One region of the Streptomyces sp. NPDC058198 genome, then DNA from elsewhere that is predicted to be linked to it. Evidence: riboswitches for the same ligand, from Rfam matches in the RefSeq annotation. Region 1 holds a riboswitch; each other region holds the start of a gene.
The links. Region 1 has a riboswitch for cyclic di-AMP ahead of ACFVWW_RS16535 (transglycosylase family protein). Riboswitches for the same ligand answer to the same signal wherever they lie in the genome.
Positions count from the first base shown of each region.

Region 2: it holds a riboswitch for cyclic di-AMP, as region 1 does, so the genes downstream of both, ACFVWW_RS04790 (peptidoglycan DD-metalloendopeptidase family protein) here and ACFVWW_RS16535 (transglycosylase family protein) in region 1, are expected to answer to the same signal.
Region 3: it holds a riboswitch for cyclic di-AMP, as region 1 does, so the genes downstream of both, ACFVWW_RS31720 (transglycosylase SLT domain-containing protein) here and ACFVWW_RS16535 (transglycosylase family protein) in region 1, are expected to answer to the same signal.
Region 4: it holds a riboswitch for cyclic di-AMP, as region 1 does, so the genes downstream of both, ACFVWW_RS08115 (M23 family metallopeptidase) here and ACFVWW_RS16535 (transglycosylase family protein) in region 1, are expected to answer to the same signal.

Region 1 is NZ_JBHVVP010000004.1:92,182-99,280, forward strand. Features, by position in the region: gene ACFVWW_RS16515 (exopolyphosphatase) at 1-430, opposite strand, end outside; gene ACFVWW_RS16520 (DUF501 domain-containing protein) at 427-1,017, opposite strand; gene ACFVWW_RS16525 (septum formation initiator family protein) at 1,070-1,543, opposite strand; gene eno (phosphopyruvate hydratase) at 1,670-2,953, opposite strand; gene ACFVWW_RS16535 (transglycosylase family protein) at 3,205-3,891, opposite strand; cyclic di-AMP (ydaO/yuaA leader) riboswitch at 3,895-4,068, opposite strand; gene ACFVWW_RS16540 (transglycosylase family protein) at 4,333-5,262, opposite strand; gene ACFVWW_RS16545 (cytochrome P450) at 5,400-6,680, opposite strand; gene ACFVWW_RS16550 (nucleoside triphosphate pyrophosphohydrolase) at 6,735-7,099, opposite strand, start outside.
Region 2 is NZ_JBHVVP010000001.1:1,053,459-1,060,557, reverse strand. Features, by position in the region: gene ACFVWW_RS04805 (helix-turn-helix domain-containing protein) at 1-62, shown strand, start outside; gene ACFVWW_RS04800 (DUF6126 family protein) at 87-278, shown strand; gene ACFVWW_RS04795 (tyrosine-protein phosphatase) at 322-1,134, opposite strand; cyclic di-AMP (ydaO/yuaA leader) riboswitch at 1,577-1,736, shown strand; gene ACFVWW_RS04790 (peptidoglycan DD-metalloendopeptidase family protein) at 1,741-2,643, shown strand; gene ACFVWW_RS04785 (SGNH/GDSL hydrolase family protein) at 2,814-3,638, shown strand; gene ACFVWW_RS04780 (STM4011 family radical SAM protein) at 3,664-4,509, opposite strand; gene ACFVWW_RS04775 (STM4012 family radical SAM protein) at 4,516-5,898, opposite strand; gene ACFVWW_RS04770 (STM4013/SEN3800 family hydrolase) at 5,895-6,707, opposite strand; gene ACFVWW_RS04765 (STM4014 family protein) at 6,709-7,099, opposite strand, start outside.
Region 3 is NZ_JBHVVP010000016.1:97,115-104,213, forward strand. Features, by position in the region: gene ACFVWW_RS31715 (M14 family metallopeptidase) at 70-1,410, shown strand; cyclic di-AMP (ydaO/yuaA leader) riboswitch at 1,749-1,935, shown strand; gene ACFVWW_RS31720 (transglycosylase SLT domain-containing protein) at 1,940-2,761, shown strand; gene ACFVWW_RS31725 (SDR family NAD(P)-dependent oxidoreductase) at 2,845-3,594, opposite strand; gene ACFVWW_RS31730 (hypothetical protein) at 3,763-3,966, shown strand; gene ACFVWW_RS31735 (hypothetical protein) at 3,993-4,271, shown strand; gene ACFVWW_RS31740 (hypothetical protein) at 4,389-5,615, shown strand; gene ACFVWW_RS31745 (hypothetical protein) at 5,640-6,632, opposite strand; gene ACFVWW_RS31750 (glycoside hydrolase family 3 N-terminal domain-containing protein) at 7,033-7,099, opposite strand, start outside.
Region 4 is NZ_JBHVVP010000001.1:1,839,322-1,846,420, reverse strand. Features, by position in the region: gene ACFVWW_RS08125 (M16 family metallopeptidase) at 1-158, shown strand, start outside; gene ACFVWW_RS08120 (M16 family metallopeptidase) at 176-1,558, shown strand; cyclic di-AMP (ydaO/yuaA leader) riboswitch at 1,742-1,912, shown strand; gene ACFVWW_RS08115 (M23 family metallopeptidase) at 1,925-2,698, shown strand; gene ACFVWW_RS08110 (GntR family transcriptional regulator) at 2,901-3,590, shown strand; gene ACFVWW_RS08105 (HPr family phosphocarrier protein) at 3,743-4,024, opposite strand; gene ACFVWW_RS08100 (GNAT family N-acetyltransferase) at 4,212-7,099, shown strand, end outside.

The DNA of each region.
Region 1 (7,099 bases):
ACTCGGTCGAGCCGCCGCCGATGTCCACGACCAGACAGCTGTCCTCGCCCGGCAGTTCCTTGGTGGCGCCGGTGAAGGAGAAGGCCGCCTCCTGGTCGCCGGTGATCACCTCGGGCTCCACACCCAGGATGTCCAGGACCCCGCGCACGAACTCGTCGCGGTTCTCCGCGTCGCGCGAGGCGGAGGTGGCCACGAAACGGATCCGCTCGGCGCCGAGCCACTTGATGACGGCGGCGTACTCACGGCAGGCGGCGAAGGTGCGTTCCAGCGCCTCGGGGGCGAGCCGGCCCGTCCTGTCCACGCCCTGACCGAGCCGGACAATCGTCATCCGCCGGTCGAGGTCGGTCAGTTCGCCCGTGTCGGGGTGCGCGTCGGCGACGAGCAGCCGGATGGAATTCGTCCCGCAGTCGATGGCGGCGACCCTGGTCATCCGGTGTCCCCCGCCCTGTCTTCTTCCTGGCCGTTCTCTTGCCGGCCGTCCTCTTCCGTACCGTGCTCTTCTTTGTAGGGCGTCACGCACGGGCCCTTGCTCCACCATTCGGGCAGCATCGCCAGCGCCTCGTCGCCCAGCGGGTTCACCCCGGGGCCTGCCGCCAGCGAGTGGCCGACCAGGACATGCAGGCACTTCACCCGGTCCGGCATGCCGCCCGCGCTGGGGAAGCCCTCCAGCACCTCGATGGCGTCCCGGCGCGCGAGGTAGTCCTCATGGGCCGCGCGGTACGCGGCGGCCAGCTCGGGATCGGTCGCGAGGCGCTCGGTCATCTCCTTCATGACGCCGTTCGCCTCCAGCGTGCCGATGGCCGAGGCCGCGCGCGGGCAGGTCAGGTAGTACGTCGTCGGGAAGGGGGTGCCGTCGGGAAGCCGCGGGGCGGTCTCGACCACGTCCGGCTGTCCGCAGGGGCAGCGGTGCGCGATGGCGCGCAGTCCGCGCGGCGGGCGGCCGAGCTGTTCCTTGAACGCCGCGACATCCGCCTCGGTGGGCTCGGTGCGTTCGGTCTGCGGAGGGGGCGTGTGCATGCCTGCCTTGGTTCTACAGAGTTCTACGGTCGGGTGGTTCTACGGTCGGGTGCTATCTGCCGGGGCGGTCGGCGTTGTCGACGCCGTCCAGGACGTTCGAGTACCAGGGACGGCCGGCCGTCCCCTGCTCCTCGCGCTCCTGCTTCACCGCTTCCGGGTCGATCATGGTGTAGCCGGTCTCGCCCGGCAGCTGATAGTGGAGATGCTCGCGGGCCAGCCGCTGGATGTACGCGTCGTCCTGGAGCCGCGCCTTCTCGTCGCGCAACTCCTCGACCCGCTGCTTCGCCTCGCGCGTCAGCCGCTGCTGGTCGGCGATCTCGTTGCGCTGCGACACGTACTGCCGCATCGGATACGCGAGCGCCACCACCAGGGTGCAGAGGATCAGGGCGAGGAAGGCCGCCCGGCCGGTGAGCCGGGAGCGGCGGTCCTGCCGGCGGTTCTGCGAGCGGTAGACGCGGGCAGCGGTCTGCTCGCCGAGCAGCCGCAGCCTGGTCGCGGTGGAGAACCGGTCCCGGTTCCCGGCCATGGCTCGCCTCCCCTGTCACGTGCGTACGTCCCCGACACGGTACGGGACCGCGGCCGGGGACGCTTCGCTACGCTCCGCCTTCGCGCCCTGTCACCTGTTCTGCGGGCGCGAGGCGGAGCTTCCTCACTACGCGGAGCGGAAGCGCGGGAACGCGCTGCGGCCGGCGTACACCGCGGCGTCGTCGAGGATCTCCTCGATGCGCAGCAGCTGGTTGTACTTGGCGACGCGCTCGGAGCGGGCCGGGGCGCCGGTCTTGATCTGGCCGCAGTTGGTGGCGACGGCGAGGTCGGCGATCGTGACGTCCTCGGTCTCACCGGAGCGGTGGGACATCATGCACTTGAAGCCGCTGCGCTGGGCCAGCTCGACGGCGTCCAGGGTCTCGGTCAGCGAACCGATCTGGTTGACCTTCACGAGCAGGGCGTTGGCGGAGCCCTCCTCGATACCGCGCGCCAGCCGCTCCGGGTTGGTGACGAACAGGTCGTCGCCGACGATCTGGACCTTGGCGCCGAGCTTGTCCGTGAGGACCTTCCAGCCGGCCCAGTCGTCCTCGAAGAGCGGGTCCTCGATGGAGACGAGCGGGTACGAGGCGACGAGCTCCTCGTAGTACTCGGTCATCTCGGCGGCCGAGCGGGACTTGCCCTCGAACGCGTACGAGCCGTCCTTGTAGAACTCGGACGCGGCGACGTCGAGCGCGAGCGCGATGTCCTTGCCGGGGGCGTAACCGGCTTCCTTGATGGCTTCGAGGATCAGGTCCAGCGCGGCCCGGTTGGAGTCCAGGTTCGGCGCGAAGCCGCCCTCGTCGCCGAGGCCGGTGGAGAGCCCCTTCTCCTTCAGGACCTTCTTGAGCGTGTGGTAGACCTCGGCGCCCCAGCGCAGCGCCTCGGAGAAGGACTCCGCGCCGATCGGGGCGATCATGAACTCCTGGATGTCCACGTTGGAGTCGGCGTGCGAGCCGCCGTTCAGGATGTTCATCATCGGAACGGGCAGCAGGTGCGCGTTCGGGCCGCCCAGGTAGCGGAAGAGCGGAAGGTCGGAGGCCTCGGAGGCGGCGTGCGCGACGGCGAGGGAGACGCCGAGGATGGCGTTGGCGCCGAGCGACGACTTGTCCGGGGTGGCGTCCAGGTCGAACATCGCCTGGTCGATCAGGCGCTGCTCGGTGGCGTCGTACCCGACCAGCTCCGGGCCGATCTGCTCGATGACGGCGAGGACGGCCTTCTCGACACCCTTGCCCTGGTAGCGGTTCTTGTCACCGTCGCGGAGCTCAAGGGCCTCGAACGCACCGGTGGAGGCACCGGAGGGGACAGCAGCACGACCCGTGCTGCCGTCGTCGAGGCCGACCTCGACCTCGACCGTGGGGTTGCCTCGGGAGTCAAGGATTTCCCGGGCTACGACGACGTCGATGGACGGCACGAGCATCTCCTTCTGGGATGTGACGCTTGAGTGCAGGGTCTTCTTGGCCTTGCGGCAAGAGCCTAACCGCTCGGGATCGTCGGCAGGCCGGTGCCCGCCCGCTGAGACCGTCCGGCCCTCGGAGGGCGGGGCGGACAGCGGAAACCCCGGCCCGGCGCGTACGGGGGAGAACGCGCCGGACCGGGGTGGTCGGGGGTCGGCCGGGCCGGCCGCCGGACCGGGGTGGTCGGGGCCGGCCGGGCCGGGACGGGTCAGCTCAGGTGGAGCAGCTGGCCCGGGTGGATGACGTCGGCGTCCTTGACGATGTCCTTGTTCAGCTCGAACAGCTTCTTCCAGCCACCCTTGACCTGGTGGGCACCGGCGATCTTGGAGAGGGTGTCGCCGGACTTGACCTTGTACTCGCCGTCGCCCTTCTCGACCGGGGCGGGACGGCTCTCGCCGCGCGAGGCGGCCTGCGCGTCACTACGGGCGGGCTGCTCCGGCTGGGGAGCGGGCTGCGCCTGCTCCTTCTGCTGGGGAGCGGGCTGCGCGGCGGAGTCGGCCGAGCCGCCGTCGTACGCGGCGTTGGACAGATTCACGCCGCAGCTGGGCCAGGCACCCTTGCCCTGGCCGGCCAGGACCTTCTCGGCGACGGCTATCTGCTGGGACTTGGAGGCCTGGTCGGCCCTGGCGGCGTAGGCGCTGCCGCCGTACGCGGCCCAGGTGGAGGTGGTGAACTGGAGGCCACCGTAAAAGCCGTTGCCGGTGTTGATGGACCAGTTGCCGCCGGACTCGCACTGGGCGACCTGGTCCCACTCGGACGGGGTCGCGGCGGAGGCGGACGTGGCACCGATCAGCGGGGCCGCGACGACGGCACCGGTCATGCCGGCGAGAGTGGCGTAGCGAACAGCCCTGGACGAGGACGGGCGACGGTGCTTGGCCTTGCTGGAACGCAGCATGGAGCTTCTCCTCACCGACGCCTACGAGGTCAGCTGTCGGGTTCGGGCCAAGTGAGTTGCCCGGCCGCGCGCTCTCGCACACGACTTCACCCCAAGCCGGTCGTCGGCCGTCTCTCGACAGCCGGGGCCGGCACGAACCTTTGGGTCCCCCGCTCCTGCCTTCGGCGCTTGACGCGACGATTACTCCCCCCGACCGACGGCAGGATTCGGCGTGACGGTCGACGAGGCCCGCGGTGCGAGCGGTTCAGACCGTAATCACAGGTCCACCGGATATCCAAAGGGGTGCATAGGTGAGAAAACGCCCTTATCCCCCGGCGGATCGCGGGCGTTTACGCAGGTGAGAGATCCAGTGAGTCAACGGACGGAGCAAAAGGCCCGAGTTGCGGCAAAGAGACCCTTGTCTCACTTGCACAGAAGCGGACATAGGGTCTCGAACTACCCCTACTTCACGCCGAGATCAAGGGTCTGGCCAGGGAGGATGAGGTCGGGGTCGGAGCCGACGGCGTCCTTGTTCGCCTCGTAGAGCGCGGTCCAGCCGCCGGGCACCTCCTGCTCGTCGGCGATGAGCCAGAGGCAGTCACCGGACTGGACGGTGTACGCACCATCCGCGCCGTCCGCCCCACCGTCGACGCCGTCCCCGTCGCGTGTCGATCCGTCACCTCGCGAGGCATGACGCCCCGATTCACGGTCTTCGCCCGAATTGCCCGGAGCGGACTCTTCCGGGGCCGCGTCGCCGCGGTGCTTGCCGGTGGCCGGATCCGTACGGTCCGCGCCCTCCGCGTCGGAGCCGTCGGAGCCGGAGCCGCCCGCGGACCCGGAGGGGGCCGGCTTGTCCGTCTGCTTCTCCGCGCCGTCCGAGGACGTGCCGTCCGAAGTGGACGGGGACTTGGACGGGGACTTGGACGGGGACGTGTCCGCCGGATCGGCGCTCCCTCTGTCCTTCGGGGTTCCTGACGCGTCGGGGGTGGCCCCCGGGTCGACGCCGGGCAGGGCGCCGTCGTCCGTCAGCCCCGAGATCGCCGCACAGCTGAGCCAGGCCGTCGGCCCCTGCGCGGCGAGCACCTTCTCGGCTATCGCGATCTGCTGGGAGCGGCTCGCGAGGTCGGCGCGGGCCGCGTAGTCCCCGCCGCCGAAGTCGTCCCAGGTCTCCTGCGAGATCTGCAGTCCGCCGTAGTAGCCGTTACCGAGGTCCGCGCTCCACATCCCGCCGCTCTCGCACTCGGCGACGTGATCCCAGGTGGTGGCATCGGCCGCGACGGCGCCGGTGGCACCGAGCAGCGGGATCGCGAGCGCCGATCCGGTCACCCCTGCCGCGACGATCAGGGCGGGGGCCTGGCGAGGTCGACGGTGCCGGCCGTTCGCGGAGCGCATGCGGTTGCCTTCCGTGAGACTGTCAGTTCGACTACGGCGTGTTGCTGCTGAGTCGTCGGTGAACGTAGCGGTACTCGAACGCTTGTCACAAGTCGATGCAGCAGAGATCACGCGAAAGTCACAGTCCTGACGTTCCGTCAGCCGGACAATGGCGTGAACTGCACCGGAAGCGTGCGCAATCCACGCATGATGAGCCCTCCACGCCATCGCAAATCAGCAGGATCCTGGGCAAGCCGTACATCGGGCAGCCGGGTCAGCAGCGTGGCGAGCGCGGCCTGTCCCTCCAGCCGGGCGAGCGGGGCGCCGAGGCAGTAGTGGATGCCGTGTCCGTAGCCGAGATGCTGATTGTCACGCCGAGCGAGATCGAGCGTGTCCGGATCGGCGAACCGCTCCGGGTCACGGTCGGCGGCGGCGAGTACGACCAGGACGGGATCGCCCGCCGCGATCCCCTGTCCGCCGAGCGTCAGCGGCTCGGTGGCGTAGCGCCAGGTCGCCATCTCCACGGGCCCGTCGTACCGCAGCAGCTCCTCGACCCCCGTCGCGAGCAGCCCCGTCTCCCCCGCGTCGAGCGAGCGCTGCAGCCGCGCGCGCTGCTCGGGGTGGCGCAGCAGGGCGTACATCCCGTTGCCGATGAGGTTGACCGTGGTCTCGAACCCCGCGAAGAGCAGGATGAAGGCCATCGCCGCGGCTTCGTTCTCGGTGAGGTGCTCGCCGTGGTCGCTGGAGCGGATCAGACCGGAGATCAGGTCCTCGCCGGGGTTCTCCCTCTTACGGTGGATGAGCTCGGCGAGATATCCGCGCATCTTCTTGACCGAGCGCGCGACCCCGCCGCGCGGCCCGCCGCCGTGCCGGATCATCATGCCCGCCCAGTCCCGGAAGTCGTCCTGGTCCTCGCGCGGCACCCCGAGCAGATCGCAGATCGCGTAGATGGGCAGCGGGAAGGCGAAGTCATGGATCAGGTCCGCCTCCCCGTCCGCCGCGAAGCCGTCGATGAGCCGGTCCGTCAGCTCCTGTACGCGCGGGGCGAACTCGGCGACCGTACGGGGCGTGAACGCCTTGGACACCAGCCGCCGCAGCCGGGTGTGGTCGGGCGGGTCGATATTCAGCAGGTGCGTCATCAGCTCCGCCTTGCGCTCCCCCGGGATCCCCGTCTTCCCCTTGGCATGCGCCGGTCCCGCGTGATGCGTGGGGTTCTTGGAGAGCCGTGGGTCGGCGAGCGCCTGCCTGGCGTCCCCGTACCGCGTCACGAGCCACGCCTCGACCCCACTGGGCAGCGCGGTCCTGTGCACGGGCGCGTGCTCGCGCAGCCAGGCGTAGGCGGGGTAGGGATCGGTGGCGAACTCCCAGGTGAAGAGCGCGGGCACCTCATCGGGTCCGTCGTGCGCGGGGGCCGGGGCGGCGGCAGGCTGATCGGGCATGCCCCGACAGTAACGGCCTGATCAGACGCGGATCAGCGGTGGATCAGCCGCGGATCAGCCGCGCTCGGGGTGGCCCTCGGCGGCGCGGATCGCGTCCCGGTAGGTACGGGCGGCGACGCGCAGGGCGGTTTCCGGGTCGACGCCGGTCTCCTCCGCGCGTACGGCCAGGGCGAGCAGCTCGTACCCGATGCCCTCGCCGCGCGGGACGGGGACCTCCAGGGCGGCGGTGCGGGCGCGGCCCGCGAGCTTGGAGGCGAGGGCCAGTCCTGGCTGGCCCAGCGGTACACCGTCGGTGACCGAGTCGCGCTGCTTCTCGACCGCTTTCATCCGGAGCCAGTGCGCCTTGACCTCCGCCGGGGTCTCGGCCGTCTCGTCACCGAAGACATGAGGATGGCGGTGGATGAGCTTGTCCACGATCG
Region 2 (7,099 bases), on a different contig from region 1:
ATACCCTGCTGCAGAGCCCCGCCGCCGAGCTGTGCCTCGGTGGCGGGGCCCATCGCCGCTGACCTGCCAGAGAAAGGCCAGTCACCATGTCAGAGAATCCAGCCGGGAACCCGGCCGCGACGCCTGCCGAGCCGGAAGCCCGGCCGGCGCGCGTCGCGCATGAGGAGAAGTCGTTCCCCCGGGGGCTGGTGATCCGGCTCTTCGCCTATCTGGTGGCCGGCCATCTCTTCGCGGGCTTCCTCTATCTGCTCTTCGAACTGGGAGCGCGCGGGCAGTAGGGGCGGCGGCGAGGGCCGGGGCGGCCGGTCCGCCGCCGCGCGGTCAGCTCTCGTCGAGGAGGCGGGCGCGCAGCCGCTCGCGGGTCTCGGGGGCGAGGCCGAGGCCCTCGGTGAGATAGCGGTCGGTGGTGCCCCAGGTCTTCCCGATGGTCTCGAAGGCCGCGGCGAGATATTCGGCGCGGGCGTCGAAGAGCGGGCTGAGCAGCTCCATCACCTCGGGGGACTTGCCGGCGGGAGAGTTGTCGCTGCGGCGTACGAGATAACGGCGGTGCGGGTCGTTCGACTTCAGATAGTCGGCCTCGATCGCCTCGGGCTCGACCCCGACCGCGAGCAGGGACACGGCGATGGAGAGACCGGCCCGGTCCTTGCCCGCCGCGCAGTGCATCAGCGCCGGGACGCTTTCCTCGGCGAGGGCGTGCAGCACCCGGCTGTGCTCGGCGACGCGGTCCGTGATGATCGCCCGGTACGAGTTGATCATCCGGTCCGCGGCCTTGCCGTCCGACAGGAGCGAGCGCAGCTGGTCGAGATCACCGTCCCGGACCATCTTCCAGAACTCGGCGCCGTCGGTCGGGTCGGTGAGCGGAATGTTCACATTTCGCACCCCGGCCAGCTCCACGTCCACGCCGTCGAGCTTGAGGTCGGCGGCATTGCGGAAGTCGAAGACCGTGTGCAGGCCGAGGGAGGAGAGGAAGGCGGCGTCGGCCGCGGTGGCGTTGGCGAGATGGCCGCTGCGGAAGAGCCGTCCGTACCGAACCCGTCGGCCGTCCGTGGTCGGCAGCCCGCCCACGTCACGGAAGTTGCGCACTCCGGACAGCTCGGGCTCGGTCGACGGGACCTGCGGCAGCTGCTGCGTCACGGCCTGCTCCTCCGTGTCTGCCGTCGGCGCTGCTCGCCGACGATGTCGACTCCTGACCCTACGACATCTGTTCGCACGGCAATCAGTTCGACCGCACGGGATGCAGATTGACATTATTCGGACATCACGCACAGGTTGATATCGCCCAAATCATCATCTGTCCGTATTGAGATATTTAGCCCAAGATGCCCCGGTCGAGGGGGAGATGGGCCTCGACCAGTGAGCAGGATCATATCCGTGACGTTGCGTGGCTGTACCAAGAAACGGAATTGCTGCCTCACATGGAATCCGAAGATCGGTAATCCACGCAGGGTGACCGGAATTCCCGGGTGATATCGAAGCGGGTGTCATCGGCGGAAATCAGAGGGCTTGTTCAGGCCGTCCCGACTCGCCTACGTTCACCCTCAATCCGAGCGGAACGCCAAATCCTGCCGCCGCTCGGAATTCGCACTCACCCATCCACGCGTGGCAGGAGCGGGGAACCCAGGTAGTACGCCGGCCCTTAGGCCAGGACCGGCTTGGGGTGAAGTCGCGCAGCACGCGCGGCCGGGCATCTCCAGCCCGAACCCGACAGCTTACCTCGCAGGCGCCGGAGAGGAATTCGTCATGCCCGGTAAGCATCGCCGTCCCAAGTCCAACCCGATTGCCCGCGGATTCATCGTTGCCGGCGCGGGCGGGGCCGCCCTCGCGCTTCCGCTCATGGGCGCCACCGGTGCGCACGCCGCCGAGAAGGCCGCGCCGCAGTCCGCCTCCGTCGCGCACACGGCCCAGAGCCTGTCCGCCTCCGCCAAGTCCCCGAGGCTCTACACCGTGGTCGCCGGCGACTATCTGTCCAAGATCGCCCGCGACCACAAGGTCCGCGGCGGCTGGCACAAGCTGTACAAGGACAACCGCAAGGCGATCGGCGCCGACCCGTCGCTGATCCACCCCGGCCTGCGGCTCACCCTCGGCGCCAAGGCCGGAGCCGCCCACTCCGCGACCCCGGCCACGACCTCCAGCAAGCCCACGAAGCCCGCGGAGCCGTCCGAGGAGCCCTCGGAGCCGTCCACCGTCACGGAGCCCACCGCCCCGGCCACCGAGACCCCCGTGCCGAGCAGCGATGCCGGCTTCACCCTGCCCATCGACGGCGGGCAGCCCAGCACGCCGTACCACGCCTCCGGCAGCAGCTGGTCCAGCGGCTACCACACCGGTGTGGACTTCTCGGCCTCCACCGGCACCGTGGTGAAGGCGGTCGGCGCGGGCACCGTCGTGACGGCCGGCTGGGGCGGCTCGTACGGCAACCAGGTCGTCATCCAGCACAGCGACGGCCACTACTCGCAGTACGGCCACATGTCCTCCCTCTCCGTCTCCGCCGGCCAGACCGTCAGCGAGGGCCAGCAGATCGGGCTCTCCGGCGCCACCGGCAATGTCACAGGACCGCACCTGCACTTCGAGATCAGGACCGGCCCGGAGTACGGCTCGGACATCGACCCGCTGGAATTCCTCCGTCAGCACGGCGTCTCCATCTGATCGGTGAAGCCCTGATATGGCATCACCTCCGCCCGGCACCCGGAGTGCCGGGCGGAGATCATTTCGCGTATTCCCGCTTGGGTGAATCTTGACCGATGGCATATCTCACCCACCGTCAACTCCTTCTTACGGTCGCGTAGGTCACATCCACGGGTGAAAGATGTGCTGCTGTGGCAGACGATTCGAGATCAAGAAGAAGAGGCGTATTCGGGTCGTACACGGCGATCGGTGACAGCTTCACGGAAGGCGTGGGAGATCCGGGGCCCGACGGGCTGTATGTCGGCTGGGCGGACCGCCTCGCGGTTCTGCTCGCGGACCAGCTTCCGGTCTCCGGCGAGACGGCGGACGCCGTGCACGGTGATTTCCGGTACGCCAATCTCGCCGTACGCGGCCGGCTGCTGGACCAGATCGTCGACGAGCAGATACCGCGCGCGAAGGAACTCGGCCCGGACCTGGTGACCTTCTGCGCCGGAGGCAACGACATCATCCGGCCCGGCACCGACCCCGACGATGTCGCCGAGCGCTTCGAACGCGCCGTCGCCGACCTCACCGGCGCCGTGGGCACCGTCATGGTGACCACCGGCTTCGACACCCGGGGCGTCCCCGTGCTGCGCCATCTGCGCGGCAAGATCGCCACGTACACCGCTCATGTACGGTCCATCGCCGACCGCTACGACTGTCCCGTGCTCGACCTCTGGTCCCTCAAGTCCGTCCAGGACAGGCGGGCCTGGGACGGGGACCGGCTGCATCTGTCACCCGAGGGACACACCCGTGTCGCCCTGCGCGCCGCACAGGTGCTCGGCCTCGACGTGCCCGCAGACCCGGACCAGGTGTGGCCGCCGCAGCAGCCGCGCGGCACGTTCGAGGTGCGGCGCGACAACATCCACTGGGCACGGGAGTATCTGGTGCCCTGGATCGGGCGCCGGCTGCGCGGCGTCTCCTCCGGGGACCATGTCGCGGCCAAACGGCCCGATCTGCTGCCGCTGAAGCACTGACGGCGGGGGTGTGCCGGGCGCCGCGCTACGCCCCCGCCGGGATCCGCTCCAGTACCCCGCCCGCGAAGACGTCGTACAACGGCAGCGTCTCCAGATGCACATAGCCGATATGACAGTCGCACACAGCCAGCGGGCAGGCCCGAGGGCCGAGCGCCCGCCGGTACGACCCGTCGTAGAGATTGCCCAGCTCGGCGCGGACGAAATGGCAGCGCCGTACCGTACCCTCCCCGTCCACCGAGATCACCGACTCACCCGTACGGCACGGCAGACCGGCCGAGCGGTGCGGATGACGGCTGTACGGGAAGAGCGGATCGAGCTCCGTCCAGCGGGCGGCCTCCTCGTCCGTATAGCTGTGCCCCTCGGCCGCGTTGATCCAGAGATAGATGTGCCCGGGCAGCTCGGCGCGCAGCCGTCGGGCGTGCTCCTGATGGCCGGGAAGGCCGACGACGCCCACGCTGAACCGGATGCCCCGGTCGGCCAGGTCATGACACTTCGCCAGGAAGCGGTCGTACGGCGTCTGGCCCGGGTGGTACGTGCACCACAGGGCCAGCGTCCGCGGGTCGGCGTCCGCCAGCCAGTCGGTGCGGCAGCTGAGATTCGTCTGGATGGCCACCCGGCGGACATGCGGCAGCCCGGACAGCTCGGTGAGCGCCCGCCGGTACCAGGAGCGGACCAGACCCTCGCCCCAGGGGGTGAACAGGACCGACAGCCGGTCCTCCGTCTGCGCCGACGCCCAGGCGGTGAAGCGCTCCAGGGCAGCCCGGTCGGCGCGCAGCTGCTCGCGGCTGTCGCGCCGCTTGGCGAACGGGCAGTACGGACAGTCGTAGTCGCAGGAGGAGAGCGGGCCGCGGTAGAGGATCGTCAGGTCCACGGGGTCTCACTTCGCTTCGTACGTGGCCATCGCGGCCCGTACGGCGGGAGAGAAGAGCGCCGGGCCCAGGGCGTCCGAGTGGGCGAGCCCCTCGGGGGAGAGCCGCAGCAGCCCGGGGCCCGCGCCGCCGTCGAGCCAGCCGAGCGCCGCGAACCGGCCCAGCTCGGCCGGGAAGTCCTCGGCGGGGCCGCTGCCGAACCGCTCGCGGTAGCCGGCCACTTCCATGCCCCCGGCCTGTAGGAGCGACTGGAGGAGATGACGACGGCGCGGCTCGTCACCGTCGACCCGGTAGCCCACCTCGGCCCGTGAGAAGTCCTCCGCCACTGTGTACGCGTCGATGATCGTCCGTATCTCGCGCATATCGACGGCGTAGTCGAAGGAGTAGTGCAGCCCCGAGGTGTACGAGCGGGCTCCGCAGCCGAGGCCGATCATGCCGTCGGTCTGGCAGGCGTGGTCGTCGGCCCCCTGGGACGGGGAGCCGGGGCGGCGGAACATCCGCATGGACACCTGCTCGTAGCCCTGTGTGAGGAGGTGATCGCGGCCCTGCCGGTAGAGCCGCAGCCGCTGCGCGTCCCAGGCCGCGTCGCTGGCCGTGCCGATCCTGCCGAGGCCGGTCAGGGGCCGTACGTACAGGGGATAGAGGTACAGCTCCTCGGGTTGCCAGGCGAGCGCGGCGTCCAGGGAGTGGCGCCAGGTCTCCTCGGTCTGGCCGTCGATGCCGTAGATGAGATCGATGTTGAGGACGGGGATCCCCGCCTCGCGGATCCGGCCGAGCGCGGCCTCGACCTCGGCGCGGCGCTGCGGGCGCACGGCGGCCTTCGCCTCCGCGTCGACAAAACTCTGGACACCGATGCTCAGCCGGGTGGCGCCGCGCTCGGCGAGCACGGCGAGCCGGTCGGCGGTGGCCGTGGCGGGGGAGGTCTCGACGGAGAGCGGGACGGCGCGCAGATCGGCGCCCATCCGCTTCTCGGCGATGTCGCAGAGCCGGTCCAGCTCATCGGGGTCGAGGTAGGTGGGCGTGCCACCGCCGAAGGCCGCGGCGGCGAACCGTACGGAGCCGTCGCCGCCGTCGCCGCTCGCGCCGCTTCCGCCGCTCCCGCCATTTTCGCCGAGCGCGTCGCGTACGGCCGTCGCCTGCCGGTCGAGGGCGTCGAGGTAACGCGTCGTCAGCTCGTCGGGAGCGCCGATCCGGGTGAAGAGATTGCAGAAGCCGCAGCGGACCTCACAGAACGGTATGTGCAGATAGAGGGAGAGGGCGTCCTTGCGCTCGCCGGCCCACAGGTCGCGCAGCGCCGGGCGGTCGTCGAGCGGGCGGTACGCCGTCTTGTGCGGATAGGCGTAGACATAACTCTCGTACGGACGGGGTGCGGTGGTGGTGGCGGTGTTCATCGGGCGGCCCCAGGTTCCAGGAAGAAGTGGGCGTACGGCACGGTCCAGACGACCTCATGGCCCAGCCGGTGCCCGGTCCAGCCGTCGTCGCCGTAGGCCGTGCCGTGGTCGGAACACACGATCGTGAAGCAGCGGCGGCGGCTGCTCGCGGCGGCGAAGAGCCGGCCTATGTGCCGGTCGACATATTCGAGGGCGGCGGCGTGCGTGGCCCGGGAGTCGCCCGCCTCCCGGGTGGCGCCGGGCAGATGGAACCAGTTGGGCTGGTGCAGCGCGGAGACATTGACGAAGAGGAACAGCCGCCGCTCGCGCGGCAGCCCGGCGACCACCCGCTCCGCCCGGTGGATCTGGGCCTCGAAGGAGGCCGGGGAGGCCACACCGAACTCCGGTTCCCAGTGGCTCTCCTGGAACATGCCGGGCAGGACGGAGCCGAGCGCGCCCCGCCGATTGAAGAAGCCGACCCCGCCGACGCACACCGTGTGATAGCCGGCCGCCGCGAGGCCCGACACCAGATCAGGGGTGTCGTAGACAAACGTCCGGTCGGCCGTGGTCTCGCTGCCCCCGAAGCGCGCGGCGAACAGCCGCGGATGCGGGCCCGGCTCGGCGGGCGTGGGCAGAAAACCGGCGAAGATCGCCTGGTGGGAGGCGTAGGTGAAGCTGCCGGGCGCGTGCCGCCGCTCCCAGCGGCCGTCCGGGAGATGGCGGGCGAGATGCGGGATCCGGCCCGCCGCGGCGAGTTCCTCCGCCACATCGAAGCGCAGGGTGTCGAGAGTGACGAGCAGCAGATCGTCCTGTCCGACGACCTCGTTCATGTCAGGTGTCCGCATGCGCGTTCCTCGGTCGTCCGGGGCGGCGGGCCGCACGTGTCGGCAGGGCGGCGAGCTGCGCCGCGTACGTGTCCAGGCCGTCGGCGCCGCTGCCGGGCAGTCCCGTGAGACCGGGCAGCAGGTCGCCGAAGGCGTTGACCTCGCCGACCGCGAACCGCCGCCAGCTCGGGGCGGGCAGCAGATCGACGCCCACGCAGTGGGTGCCGGGGAAGCAGCCGGCCGCCTCTTCGCAGACGGCGAGAGCCGCGGCCCAGCTGCCGCCGGACGCCTCGACGGCGGCCCGGACCGCGCCCAGATCCCCCCGGGCCCCGCCGAGGTGGAGATTGGTCATGGGGGAGCGGCTGGTCCGTACGACCGCGTGGGTGGCACGGCCCGCG
Region 3 (7,099 bases), on a different contig from region 1:
GCATGCCAGGGTCTCACGATGCGTCGCATGGGGACGCCTCTCCGGACTCCCCCCGCTACAGGAGAGACCATGCGACTACGCATCCACCGCAGAAGGTCCGCCACCCTCACGGCGTTACTGGCTCTCGCGGTCGCGGCGCCGCTCACCGCCGCCGCGACCTCCCCGAGTACGCCCGCCGCGACCGCCCTCGCGTCGGCCGCCACTGCCGAGGAGGTGATCCGGCAGTACGAGATCCACGGCCCGGCCACCGCCGCCGATCGCACCGCCCTCGTCGCGACCGGCGTATCGATCGACGAGGCCGACGATCACTCGGTCGTCGTCAGCGCCAACGCCGAGCAGTCCACGCGCCTTCGCGCCCTCGGCTACCGGCTCACCGTGCTGCCCGCGCCGCCCGCACGGACCGACGGACTGGCCGTCGCCCCCATGGACTTTCCGCCCGCCGACTCCCGCTATCACACCTACGCGGAGATGAACGCGGAGATCGACCAGCGCATTCAGCAGTATCCGAATCTCATGTCCAAACGTGTCATCGGCAAGACCTATGAGGGCCGGGACATCATCGCCGTCAAGGTGAGCGACAACGTCGCGTCGGACGAGAACGAGCCCGAGGTCCTTTTCACCCACCACCAGCATGCGCGCGAACATCTCACGGTGGAGATGGCGCTGTATCTGCTGCGTGAGATGGGCGCGGGATACGGCTCCGACTCGCGTATCACGAACGCCGTCAACAACCGTGAGATATGGATCGTGCCGGACCTCAACCCGGACGGCGGAGAGTACGACATCGCCTCCGGCGCGTACCGCAGCTGGCGCAAGAACCGTCAGCCCAACTCCGGCTCCTCGTACGTCGGTACCGACCTCAACCGTAACTGGAACTTCAAATGGGGCTGCTGCGGCGGCTCCTCCGGCTCCGCGAGCTCCGAGACCTACCGCGGCCGGGCCGCCGAGTCCGCCCCCGAGGTGAAGGTCGTCGCCGACTTCGTCCGCTCGCGGGTCGTCGGCGGCAAGCAGCAGATCAAGGCGGCCATCGACTTCCATACGTACAGCGAGCTGGTCCTCTGGCCGTTCGGCTGGACCAACGCCGACACCGCGCCCGGCCTGACCCAGGACGACCGTGACGCCTTCGCCGCCGTCGGCAGGAAGATGGCCGCGAGCAACGGGTACACGCCCGAGCAGTCCAGTGACCTGTACATCACCGACGGCTCGATCGACGACTGGCTGTGGGGCAACCAGAAGGTCTTCAGCTACACCTTCGAGATGTACCCGAGCTCCGGTGGCGGCGGCTTCTATCCGCCCGACGAGGTGATCGAGCGTGAGACCAGCCGGAACCGCGACGCGGTGCTCCAGCTGATCGAGAACGCCGACTGCATGTACCGGTCGATCGGCAAGGAGCAGCAGTACTGCGCGTGATCCCGCGCGTGGACCGCCGCGGCAGGGCCTCGTCCGCCGTGCCGCGGCTTTCTGCGGCGGCCGGGCGGTTTGGGCTAGTTTCTCCTCGTCAAGAGCGGCCTATAAGGGCGATTTGTCGGTGTTCTGCGTGGTGGCTCTGTTGTGGCCGTGATGTGTGTCACCTCTGTGGTGCGCCGTGCTTCCCGCTTCCTTCTCCATTTCCCTGTCAGGGAAGGAAAGTTGAGTTCCCCGGCATCGGATGAATAGCCGGATCTTTCCCGGCTGGATTCGAAAAGGGGATTGCGTTGCGAATTCGGGACTTGTTTCGCCCGGGCGGTCTCGCTTACGTTCGCGTCAATCCGGATGGACTGCCGAATCCTGCCGCCATCCGGAAACCGAGTCCACTCACGTACGGCAGGAGCGGGGGAACCAGGTAAGTCGCCGATCCGAAATCCGGACCGGCTTGGGGTGAAGCCGCATTCCACCGCGGCCGGGCAGCTCCAGCCCGAACCCGACAGCTCACCTCGCAGGCGACGGAGAGGAATGCGTCATGCCCGCACATGCAAAGCACCGTCGTCCCAGAACCAGCCCGCTCGCTCGACGCCTCGTCGCCGCGGGCACGGGTGGGGCGGCACTCGCCCTCCCGTTGGTGGCGGCGACAACCGCCGGCGCCGCGCCGTCGGCCCACCGTGTCACCGCGGAAGCGGACCCGGCGACTGCTGTCGCCGCTCAGAAGGACACCTCCGTGACCTACGTCGTCGTCGCGGGTGACTCCCTGTCCAAGATCGCCCGCGCCCATTCCGTGAGCGGCGGCTGGCAGAAGCTGTATCAGGACAACCGGCGGACCATCGGCGACAACCCGTCGCTGATTCGTCCCGGCCTCAAGCTGACGCTCGGTGGGAAGGCGGAGTCGCGGACGGCGACCACGTCCGCCGCGCCGGCGGTCGCCGCGAGCGCACCGGTCGGTGCGAGTAGCGCCACCGTCCCGGCAGTCGCGACGGAGGCAGTCGCGCCGGCGGAGGTCGCGACCGAGGCAGTCGCACCGGCGTACACCAACGATCTGGACGGCTGGATAAAGGAGTCGCTGGACGTCATGGCCGCGCAAGGCATTCCCGGCAGCTACGACGGCATCTACCGGAACATCATGCGTGAGTCTTCGGGCAACCCGCTGGCCATCAACAACTGGGACTCCAACGCCGCGGCCGGAACGCCGTCCAAGGGGCTGCTGCAGGTGATCGACCCGACGTTCCAGGCCTATCACGTGCCCGGTACGTCGATGGACAGTTACGACCCGGTGGCCAACATCACCGCCGCGTGCAACTACGCCGCCGACCGGTACGGCTCGATCGACAATGTGAACGGTCCTTACTGACCTACCGGCGCAGCACATTCCCCTACTCGGCCCCGGGTAGGGGAATGTGCTGTGCCGGTAGGTCGCCGGTGCCGGTCCGGTCCTCAGGCGGCGGTCAAGCCGCCGTCGAGGAAGACGGTCTGGCCGGTCATGAAGCCGGCGTGGTCGGAGCTGAGGAAGGCGATGGCCTCGGCGATCTCGTCCGGATCGCCCGCCCGGCCGAGAGGGACGGTGGCGACGAACGAACTCTTCGTCTCGTCGCTGCGGCCTATGAACCGGTCGAGCATCTCGGTCTGTACGGGGCCGGGGCCGACGGCGTTGACGCGCACGCCGAAGGCGGCGGCTTCCAGCGCGGCGGACCGGGTCAGGCCGATGACCGCGTGCTTGCTGGCGACGTAGAGCGCGCCGTTGGGGTAGCCCCTTTCGCCGAAGACGGAGCTGACGTTGACGATGGCGCCGGATCCCTGCGCCCGCATGGCCAGCAGCTCGTGCTTCATGCTCAGCAGAGTGCCGAGTACGTTCGTGTCGAAGGTCGCGGCGTATGTCTCCGGGGTCAGGTCGGTGATCGCGCTGAACTCGCCTTCGGTCCCGGCGTTGTTGACGGCGATGTCGAGGCGGCCGAAGCGCTCGATGGTTCCGTCGACGAGTGTCTTCAGGTCGTCGTCATGGCGCACATCGGCGCGTATGAACTCCGCCTCGCCGCCCAGCTTGCGCAGTTCTTCGGCGAGGGCGAGGCCGGCTTCCTCGTGCCGTCCGGAGACGACGATATGCGCTCCGGCCGCCGCGAACGTGGTGGCTGTCGCGCGGCCGATGCCGGTCAGGGCTCCGGTGATGAGAACGACGGGAGTGGTCATGGCTGACAATTCCTTCTCGGATCGGATGTGCCTCTGCTTCTCGGATCGGGTGCCGGCCGTCGAGCCACCGCGTTCGGCGTCGCGTCCGCAGACGATCACATGGGCGCCGCGCTCTGCCGCACACCTCGTAAAAGCGATAACCAATGAAAACCGACCATTAATCCCAAAATGGACAGAGAAGTCATCGCGGCGTCGTCCGGACCGGGAGAAAACCGGATGGAGACGGCCTGGCGGGACGCGGCTCTCGGCTGGGCAGCGGAGCGCGAGCTTGCCGCCCCCGGGCTGCGGGAAACAGGGCAGTGGAAGGTCCGTCTGCGGCCGTGGGACGCCGACCGTGGCTGGGCGCTGCTTCCGGACGGGGGCGTTGCGTGAGCTGCGGCCCCGGCTCGTGGACTGGTGTGAGGAGCTCGCGGGCGCGGGCGTCGCGGACTCGCTCGGCCCGCGAGCGGTACGGGCCCGAGGTGCTGTCCCGGCTGCGGGACGCCTACCTGGAGCCGTGGACCGGAGACGGCCGTACGACGGCGGAACTGCGACGCGCGGTGGGTCTGGCCTGGAGGCTCGGAGCGATCGGCCGGGCCTGCTCCTGGGGGCGGCTCTTCCCCGGGGCATCCGACGACGCGGGCGGCGCGGAGAGCGCCCGGTGGCTGCGGGAGCTCTTCACCGAGCCACCGCTCTAGAAGGCAACGCGGGAACGCGTCCTGACGGAGCGTCACATGACGCGTGGGTCCGACGTCGCCCTACGTGGGTGTGGCCCCGGCGGGGCCGGGAGTGGTGGTGGTCGCTAGTCTGCCCGGATGCGTGGTGGGGGAAGCAACGGTGACAGTGGCGACGGGCGTGCCGAGGGGCTCGGCGTCGGGCCCGCGGACGGTTCCACCGAGCCGGGCGGCCGGTTCGGGCTGCTGAGAAAGCATTGGCTGCTCGCCTCCGCGGTGGCCGTGGTGGTGCTGGCCGCCGGGATCGCGGTCCCCCTGTCCGGCGGCGCCGACGACCAGGTCAACGACCCGTGCCGGCAGCTGCCCGCCTCGGTCCGGGCCCTCGCCGACGACCCCGCGGCGGCCACCAAGGCCCTCGACCCCGGGGACGATCTCGCCCGCCTCGGATCCGTGAAGAAGCTGCTGGTGCACGAGAAGGTGTGCGGTGACGGCGCCCGGGTTCTGGGGCGCATCGTGGACGGAGCCACCCGCTCCGCGGGCAAGGGCGAGCCGCACACCGCGGCGCAGGCGCGCAGCGCCTACGCGGTGGCCGCAGCGCTGCATGACACCGAACTCCCCACCGGGCTGGCGCCCGGCGTGGCACGGATGCTGGCCGAATACACGCTGGACGCGGCGCGTGACAACGGTTTCAGCATGAAGTCCGAGCCCGGCCCCGTGGCCCCCTCCGAGCAGGCCCTGCCGGACGAGAACGGCTGGGTGAGGCTCGGCCGCTTCCTCGCGCCCGGGGAGGCACACACCACGTTCGCATACGTCGACCGGGCCGCGGACGCCGACGCGGATATCGAATACCTGATCGCCGAACTCGCCAGGGATCCGGAGGCGTTCGCGATTCTCTACGACGCCGAGCGGGCGAATCTCGCGCACTATCTGGAGCGGCTGACCGATGAGGGTGGCGACCCCGGCTTCCGCCCCTCGCGCCGCGAACCCTCCTCGACCGCGACGACCTGGCCCGACAACGATCTCCAGGACGTGGCAGACCGCGTCGGTACCCTGATGAAGTACCGCGCCGCCTATACCAGGGACGGAACGATCTCCGATCTCGCCGCCTTCGACAGATCCGTACGCGAGCGGACCCGGGGCACCTTCCGTCCCGCGGACCGGCAGCTGAACACCCGTCCCCCGATGGGTGACATCGCGGACCGGCCCGTCGTCGGGCCCGTGCGGGGCGACCCGATGGACGGCCGGTACCAGCTGTTCACCGTGCTGGACCGCTGGGCACAGCAGCGGAACATACCGCCGCAACGCGCGGTCGCCATGCGGCAGTTGATGGACGACTTCTATGTCCGCGCACTGTGGCTGAGGATCTGACCCCGCCGTACGGATCCGGCGGGGTCAGAAACGGAACGTCAGATCGGAGCAACCGCGGCGCCGCACCTCGTCCGCCGCGAACTCCTTGAGCATCCGCCGCTTCGCGGCCTCGCCGACCCCGGGAATGTCGTCGGACGCGCTGAGCGCGTAGTTGGCGGCCTCGCCGTCGCAGCGCGCGGTCGCGGTCATGGGCCGCCGCTCGCCGTTGTTGTCGTCGGCCGCGAGGCGGTTGCTCCAGTCGCCGTACCAGGAGGCGAAGGCCAGCCCCGTGTCGTTGTCCGACGTATCCCCGTACTGCGCGGAGAGGTCGCACATACCGCTGGGTGCCGCGTTGTTCGCATGCACCGCGATTCGCCAGTTCCCGCGCTCCGGCAGTCCGGCCCGGGTCACCCACTCGCACGCCGTGCCCTTCGCCTCGGCCAGCGGGACCGTTTCCGGATTCTCCGAGACGTCGATGAGGGGAACGTCCCGCTTCGGGGCCTTGAGGGGCTCCGTACCACAACCGAGCGCATCCGAAGCGGAGTTGGCGAGGGCCACGGTGGTGCGGTAGGCGGCTCCCGGGACTTCGGTGCGGATGTCCCGTCCCATGGTGGCCCGCACCAGCAGTGTGCGCGCCCTGCCGTTGTCGTCCTTGCCGAGATCCGGGCAGGGCAGCCGGAGCCAGGTGGTGCCGTAGTCGTCGGTGAACCCGGGCAGGTCCTCGGGCAGCGGTGCCTGCGCGGAGAAGCCCCCCTCGGGGAAGACCCTCATGAACTCCCGGTCCTGGTCGTCCCGACGGGTGTACGCCGACATGGCGACGAACCGGTCGCCCCCCTCGAAGGCGAAACCGCACGAGTAGGAGTCGAGCCCCTCGGTCCGCCTCGACTCCTCGGACTCCAGACGGGAGTCCTCCGGTACGAGCCGCTCCACGGCGTCCCGGGGCAGTGTCCCGCCGCAGGCGTTCCGGATCACCATCCACTCGCGCACATGGGGCTCGGCCACATAGCCGCCCCCGGCCAGGACCACCGCAACCGCCACCGACACCTTGACCCAGCGCCACATCCGTTCCCGCCCCCGTCGCACCGACCACACGCCCGCCCCTGCACGGCCGTACGTACCGCCGCACCCTACTCGCCGGCACCGCGCCCCGAACCACCGCCCGGCGCATGCCGCGGCGATCCTGGCTGGCGCCCGCAAGGTCTAGGTCCTGTCCGGTCGATCTTCGTGGATCAGCCCGCGGCGTCCGGTGCGGTGGATCGCAAGGCGGAGGATCATCCTCGTACTGGACGTACTTGGATGACTCCGACAACGCGGCGAGGTGCCGTGCCGGGCGTCGCGGGCCCGCGAAGATCGACCGGACAGGGCCTAGGGCGGGGCCCCTCGCGGCCCGCGCCGCGCGGCGCCTGGTCCGCTGCCAGGCGCCTCGCGGACGCGCGCCTCAGGCTTTTACGGTGAAGCCGGCCCGCAGGAGGCTGTCATCGCGCGACGACGGGCCGACGAGCAGC
Region 4 (7,099 bases), on a different contig from region 1:
CCGTGACGCGCGTGCTGGACATCACCGCGGACGAGGTGCGGGCGGTCGCCGCGGCGCGGCTGCGCCCGGACAACAGGGCGGTGCTGGTGTACGAACCGGTGACCGCCGAGGACACGGCCGCCGACGAGACCGACGAGCACGAGGGGGCGGACCAGTGACCGACGCTGCCGTGACCATGGACTTCCACCCGCAGCCGACCGCCGGCGAGGCCAGGCCCTGGGCCTTCCCGGCCCCCGAGCGCGGGGCGCTGCCCAACGGCCTGACGGTGCTGCGCTGCCACCGCCCCGGCCAGCAGGTGGTGGCCGTCGAGATCAATCTCGACGCCCCGCTGGACGCCGAGCCCGAGGGGCTCGACGGTATCGCCACGATCATGGCGCGCGCCTTCTCCGAAGGCACCGACAAGCGCAGCGCCGAGGAGTTCGCGGCCGAGCTGGAGCGCTGCGGCGCCACGCTCGACGCGCACGCCGACCACCCGGGCGTACGGATCTCCCTGGAGGTCCCCGTCTCCCGGCTGCCCAAGGCGCTCGGGCTGCTCGCCGAGGCGCTGCGCGCCCCCGCCTTCGCGGACAGCGAGGTCGAGCGGCTGGTACGCAACCGGCTCGACGAGATCCCGCACGAGACCGCCAACCCGGGCCGCCGCGCCGCCAAGCAGCTCTCCAAGGAGCTGTTCCCCGCCTCCTCGCGCATGTCCCGGCCGCGCCAGGGCACCGAGGAGACGGTGGAGCGGATCGACGCCGCGGGCGTGCGTTCCTTCTACGAGGCGCACGTACGCCCCGCCACGGCCACCGCGGTGGTCGTCGGTGACCTCACCGGGGTCGATCTGGACGCGGTGCTCGCCGACACCCTCGGCGACTGGGCCGGCAACACCGCCGCTCCCCGTCCGGTGCCGCCCATCACCGCCGACGACACGGGCCGTGTGGTGATCGTGGACCGGCCGGGCGCGGTACAGACCCAGCTGCTGATCGGCCGTATCGGCGCCGACCGGCACGACCGGGTCTGGCCGGCCCAGGTGCTGGGCACGTACTGCCTGGGCGGCACCCTCACCTCCCGGCTCGACCGGGTGCTGCGCGAGGAGAAGGGCTACACCTACGGCGTGCGGTCCTTCGGCCAGGTGCTGCGCTCCTCGGCGCCGTCCGCCCCGGGCGGGGCGACGGGCGCCGCGATGCTCGCCATCAGCGGCTCCGTGGACACCGCGTCCACGGGCCCGGCGCTGGAGGACCTCTGGAAGGTGCTGCGCACCCTCGCGGCGGAGGGCCTCACCGACGCCGAGCGCGACGTGGCCGTCCAGAATCTGGTGGGCGTCGCACCGCTGAAGTACGAGACGGCGGCGTCCGTCGCGGGCACGCTGGCCGACCAGGTCGAGCAGTTCCTCCCGGACGACTTCCAGGCGCAGTTGTACGCGCGGCTGGCCGAGACCGGCACCGTCGAGGCGACGGCGGCCGCGGTCAACGCCTTCCCGGTGGACCGGCTCGTCACGGTTCTTGTCGGGGACGCCGCGCAGATCAAGGAGCCGGTCGCGGCTCTGGGCATCGGTGACGTGACGGTGGTCACCGGCTGATCCCGCCGTGAGAGGAGCCCCGGCGACGCCGTCGCCGGGGCTCTCTTATGTCCCTTTTATTGGAGAGATTGCCTATCTGCCCTGTGGTGTGCGCTACAAAGGGGCCTGTCTGTTTGGTGATTGAAAGACGGCCCGCTTAGCGTCGGTCCGGCTGTTCGCCAGTTACGCCGTATTCGCGGCATCGGGCAGCCATCGCCGAGTCCCCGTCAGGCGCGAGCCTGGGGAGCCGGGGACCCACACGCAGTCCCTGGGGTGAATCGGACACCTTCGCGCTCACCCGTGCGGAGGAGTCCGTAGGAGACCTTCCTGCTCCGAACCCGTCAGCTAACCCGGTAGGCGAGAAGGAAGGAAAGGACCAGCCACTTCATGGCGTTCACCCGTGCCACCGGGAAGCATCGTGCCCGGAGCCGAACGACCCGCAGGGGCGCGCGTATCGCAGGGTTCGCGACCCTCACCGCCACCGGCGTCATCGGCACTCTGGCCGCCCCGGCGCACGCCGCCGGTACGGACGTCCCGTCAGGCCGCCAGGGCGGCCAGGACCGGGCCATCGTCATCGACGACTCCCTCGCCGGAGTGATCGAGGCCCAGGCCGAGGCGCAGCACCGGGCCGCCGCCCTGGCCAGGGCGGAAGCCGACGCCAGGGCCGCGGCGAAGGCCAAGGCGGAAGCCAGGGCCAAGGAGATCCGCGAGGCGGAGGAGCGCGCCGCCCGCGCCGCCGAGCGCAAGCGCCTCAACTCCTTCCGGCTCCCCCTCGCCGGCTCGTACGTCACCACCGGCTACCAGTCCGGCGGCTCCCTGTGGTCCTCCGGCAGCCACTCGGGCATCGACTTCCGCGCCGCGACCGGCAGTTCGGTCGTGGCCGTGGGCACGGGCACCGTCGTCGAGGCCGGCTGGGGCGGCTCGTACGGCAACAACATCGTCCTCCGGATGAACGACGGCACGTACACGCAGTACGGCCATCTCGCCTCGGTCGGCGTCTCGGTCGGCCAGTCCGTCACCCCCGGGCAGCGGATCGGCCGGTCCGGCGCGACCGGCAACGTCACCGGACCGCACCTCCACTTCGAGGCCCGGACGAGCCCGGACTACGGCTCCGACATCGACCCCGTCGCGTATCTGCGCGCGCACGGCGTGAGCCTCTGACCGTCCGGACCGCTCCGGTCCCGCTCCGTCCGCCCGAAGGCCCCGGCTCCCCGCCGGGGCCTTCCGCGTCCGCCCGGCTGCCGCGGCCAAGAGATATCCAACGATTCCGGGCACCCATCGGAAATTCGCGTGCATTGCAATAGAGTCACGGAACAGGTGTCGATCGGCAGCGTTTCGCGCGGATTAAAGCGGAGGTTTGAACATGCGCATTCCCGCGCACTCGGTATGCACAGCGATCCGTGACGACATCATCTCCGGCGTATTCGAGCGGGGCGGCCGGCTCACCGAGGAACAGCTCGCGCGGCGCTACGGGGTCTCCCGCGTCCCGGTGCGCGAAGCCCTGCGCACCCTGGAGTCGGAGGGCTTCGTGACGACCCGCCGCCATGTCGGCGCGTGTGTGGCCGAGCCCTCGGACCAGGAGGCGGCGGATCTCCTCGATGTGCGGCTGCTGCTGGAACCGCTGGGTGCGGCGCGCGCCGCCCAGCGTCGTACGGAAGCCCATCTCAAGGTGCTCCGCGGCCTGGTCAGGCTGGGCCAGGAGCGGGCCCGCCGGGGCCAGGGCGAGGATCTGCGCTCGCTCGGCGCCTGGTTCCACGAGACCCTCGCCCAGGCCTCGGGGAGCCCCGCGCTCACCGCTCCGCTCACCCAGCTGAGACACAAGATCGCCTGGATGTACACCGTCGAGCAGCCCGCCCATCCCGTGGAGTCCTGGGCGGAGCACGGCGCGATCGTGGACGCGGTGGCGCGCGGCGACGCGGAGCGCGCCCGGGCGCTGACGGCGCTGCACGCGGAGCGGACCGCGGGGGTGCACCGGCTGCGGCGCCCCGAGCGCGGCCGGGAAAAGATGAGGGCTTCGCAACATGATGTAAACACCGCGAGTGCCCGCACTTAACAATCGGGCCGTATACAAAGAAGAGAATTCCGCAGGACCTGTTTTCTGCTGCCCGCACGAAATAAACAGAGCCGCGGTGGGCTGAATTCAGCGCACCGCAGCTCTGTCATGGAAATGTTCCGTACGGGCCCGGCCGACCGGGGAAATCGGCGTCAGACGGTCTCGGGAAGCTCGTCCAGCCCTTCGGCGACCAGCCTCGCCAGCCGGTCCAGAGCGACATCGGCGCCGTCCGCCTCGGAAGCGAGCACGATCTCCTCGCCGCCCTGCGCGCCCAGGCCGAGCACCGCGAGCATGGACGCGGCGTTGACCGGGTTGCCGTCGGCCTTCGCGATCGTCACGGCGACGCCGGTGGCCGTGGCGGCACGGACGAAGATGGAGGCGGGGCGGGCGTGCAGGCCCTCGGCCCAGCCGACGTTGACGCGGCGCTCAGCCATGGTGTTGCCCTTCAAGTCTCATGATGTTGTCTAGACCAGTCTCTCATGTGCCGCGGAGTACGTTCCTGCTGACCCCGGACCCCTGTCCGGCCGCCGATCGGCTCCCCCAGAGTGCCTCAGAGTGGCCTGGCGCATCCACCGCCGCGACCCGCGCGTGCGCCAGGGGCCCGCGCCGTAGGCTTGGGTCATGGAGACCCCGCCGGACCACGCGTACCCCGGTCACTGGGAAGCAGACGTGGTGCTGCGTGACGGAGGCACCGCCCGGATCAGGCCCATCACCACCGGGGACGCCGAGCGGCTGGTCAGCTTCTACGAGCAGGTCTCGGACGAGTCGAAGTACTACCGGTTCTTCGCCCCCTACCCGCGGCTCTCCGACAAGGACGTCCACCGGTTCACCCACCACGACTACGTGGACCGGGTGGGGCTCGCGGTGACGGTGGGCGGGGAGTTCATCGCCACCGTGCGCTACGACCGGATCGACGGACGCGGCCGGCCGGCCTCCACGCCCGCCGACGAGGCCGAGGTCGCCTTCCTCGTCCAGGACGCCCACCAGGGGCGCGGTATCGCCTCCGCCCTCCTGGAACACATCGCGGCGGTCGCCCGGGAGCGGGGTATCCGGCGCTTCGCCGCCGAGGTGCTGCCCGCCAACAACAAGATGATCAAGGTGTTCCGGGACGCCGGCTTCACCCAGAAACGCAGCTTCGAGGACGGGTCCGTACACCTCACCCTCGACCTCGAACCCACCGTCGAGTCCCTCGCCGTGCAGCGCGGCCGCGAACAGCGCGCCGAGGCGCGCTCCGTGCAGCGGCTCCTCACGCCCGGGTCGGTCGCCGTGGTCGGTACCGGCCGCGCGCCCGGCGGCGTCGGCCGCACCGTCCTGCGCAATCTGCTCGACGCCGGCTTCACCGGCCGTACGTACGCGGTGAACCGCGCCTTCGCCCCGGACCTCCGCGAGATCGACGGCGTCCCCGCCGTGCGCTCCGTCGCGGAGATCGGCGAGCCCGTCGACCTCGCGGTCCTCGCCGTCCCCGCGCAGCGGGTGCCGGAAGCCGTCGCGGACTGCGGTGAACACGGCGTCCAGGGAGTGGTCGTCCTCTCCTCCGGCTACGCGGAGAGCGGCGCCGAAGGCCGGGAGCGCCAGCGCGAACTGGTGCGGCAGGCCCGCTCGTACGGGATGCGCATCGTCGGTCCCAACGCCTTCGGGATCATCAACACGGCAGGCGCCGTCCGGCTGAACGCGTCCCTGGCGCCCGAGCCGCCCGACCGGGGGCGCATCGGCCTCTTCACACAGTCGGGCGCGATCGGCATCGCCCTGCTCTCCGGCCTCTACCGGCGCGGCGCGGGCCTCTCGTCGTTCATCTCGGCGGGCAACCGCGCGGACGTCTCCGGCAACGACTTCCTCCAGTACTGCTACGAGGACCCGGACACCGACGTCGTCCTGCTCTACCTCGAATCGATCGGCAACCCACGGAAGTTCACCCGGCTCGCCCGGCGTACGGCGGCGGTGAAGCCCGTCGTGGTCGTCAAGGGCGCCCGCCACAGCGGCAGCGCGCCGCCGGGGCACGCGGTGCCCGTCACCCGCATCCCGGACGCCACCGTCTCCGCGCTGATGAGCCAGGCCGGCGTGATCCGCGTCGACACGGTCACCGAACTGGTCGACGCCGGCCTGCTGCTCGCCTCCCAGCCGCTACCGGCAGGACCGCGCGTCGCGATCCTCGGCAACTCCGAGTCCCTCGGCCTCCTCACCTACGACGCCTGCCTCGCGGAGGGCCTGCGCCCCCTCCCGCCCCTCGACCTCACGACCGCCGCGCACCCGGCGGACTTCAGCGCCGCCCTCACGACGGCCCTGTCCGACCCCGCCTGCGACGCGGTCGTCGTCACGGCGATCCCCCGCGTGGGGGAGACGGGCTCGATGGACCCCACCGACGGCGGTGCCCTGGGCACCGCCCTCCGCGAAGCGGCGGCGAGGGGTCCGGCCAAGCCGGTCGCGGTGGTCCACGTGGAGATCCGCGGTCTGGCGGAGGCGCTGGCGGCGGCGACGAACACCGCGGACAAGGCCCGTACGGAACCGCGATCCGGCGCCCTGCCCCGTGCGGAACCGGGATCCGGCGCCCTGCCCGGCACGTCCGCCCCGTCGGACGGTGACGGTGCGTGGCATGTCTCCGCCGCCACGAGCGTCGCGCCGCTGACCGACCTTTCCGGTGCTCCGGGTACGGAGCCCGTCCTCGGGGACGACCAGCAGGATCCCCGCCCCGCCCCGCCGGGCGACGGCCCGGGGCACACGTCCGAGGGCGCGGGAGCCGTCCCCGCCACCGGGGGCGCCCCGCGGGCGGTCGACGTCTCCGGCGCACCGGGCGAGGAGTCGGGCGCCGGGAGCGGATCCGGCGCGGCGCCCGCGGAGCCCGGGGCGCGAGCGGAGGCCCGGCCCGGTACCGACGAGACCCCCGCCCCCGGAACCCCCGCCCCCACCCCCGGGCGCGTTCCCGCGTATCCCGCCGCCGAGCGGGCCGTCCGGGCGCTCGCCGAAGCCGTCACCTACGCGCAGTGGCGGCGCCAGGCCGCCGAGCCGGGGAAGGTGCCCGAGTACGAGAACATCGACGAGAGCGGCGCCGCCGCGCTGATCGACAGGCTGCTCGGCGGGACGGCCGATCCCCACGGTGTGCCCCTCGCCGCCGACGACGCGCGGGAACTCCTCGCCCGGTACGGCATCTCCGTACGGCCGACCCTGCCCGCGCCAGGACCCGACGCCGCCGTCGGCGCGGCGGCCCGGCTCGGCTATCCCGTCGCGCTGAAGACGACCGCGCCCCATCTGCGGCACCGCGCCGACCTCGGAGGCGTACGGCTCGACCTCGCCGACGAGGCGCAACTGCGCCTCGCCTACCGCGAGCTGACCGAGCAGCTCGGCGCCCCCGCCGAGCTGCGGCCCGTCGTCCAGGCCATGGCCCCGCGCGGCGTGGACACCGTCGTACGGGCCGCCATCGACGCCGCCGCCGGAGCCGTCCTCTCCTTCGGGCTCGCGGGCGCCCCCTCCGAGCTGCTCGGTGACCTCGCCCACCGGCTCGTCCCCGCCACCGA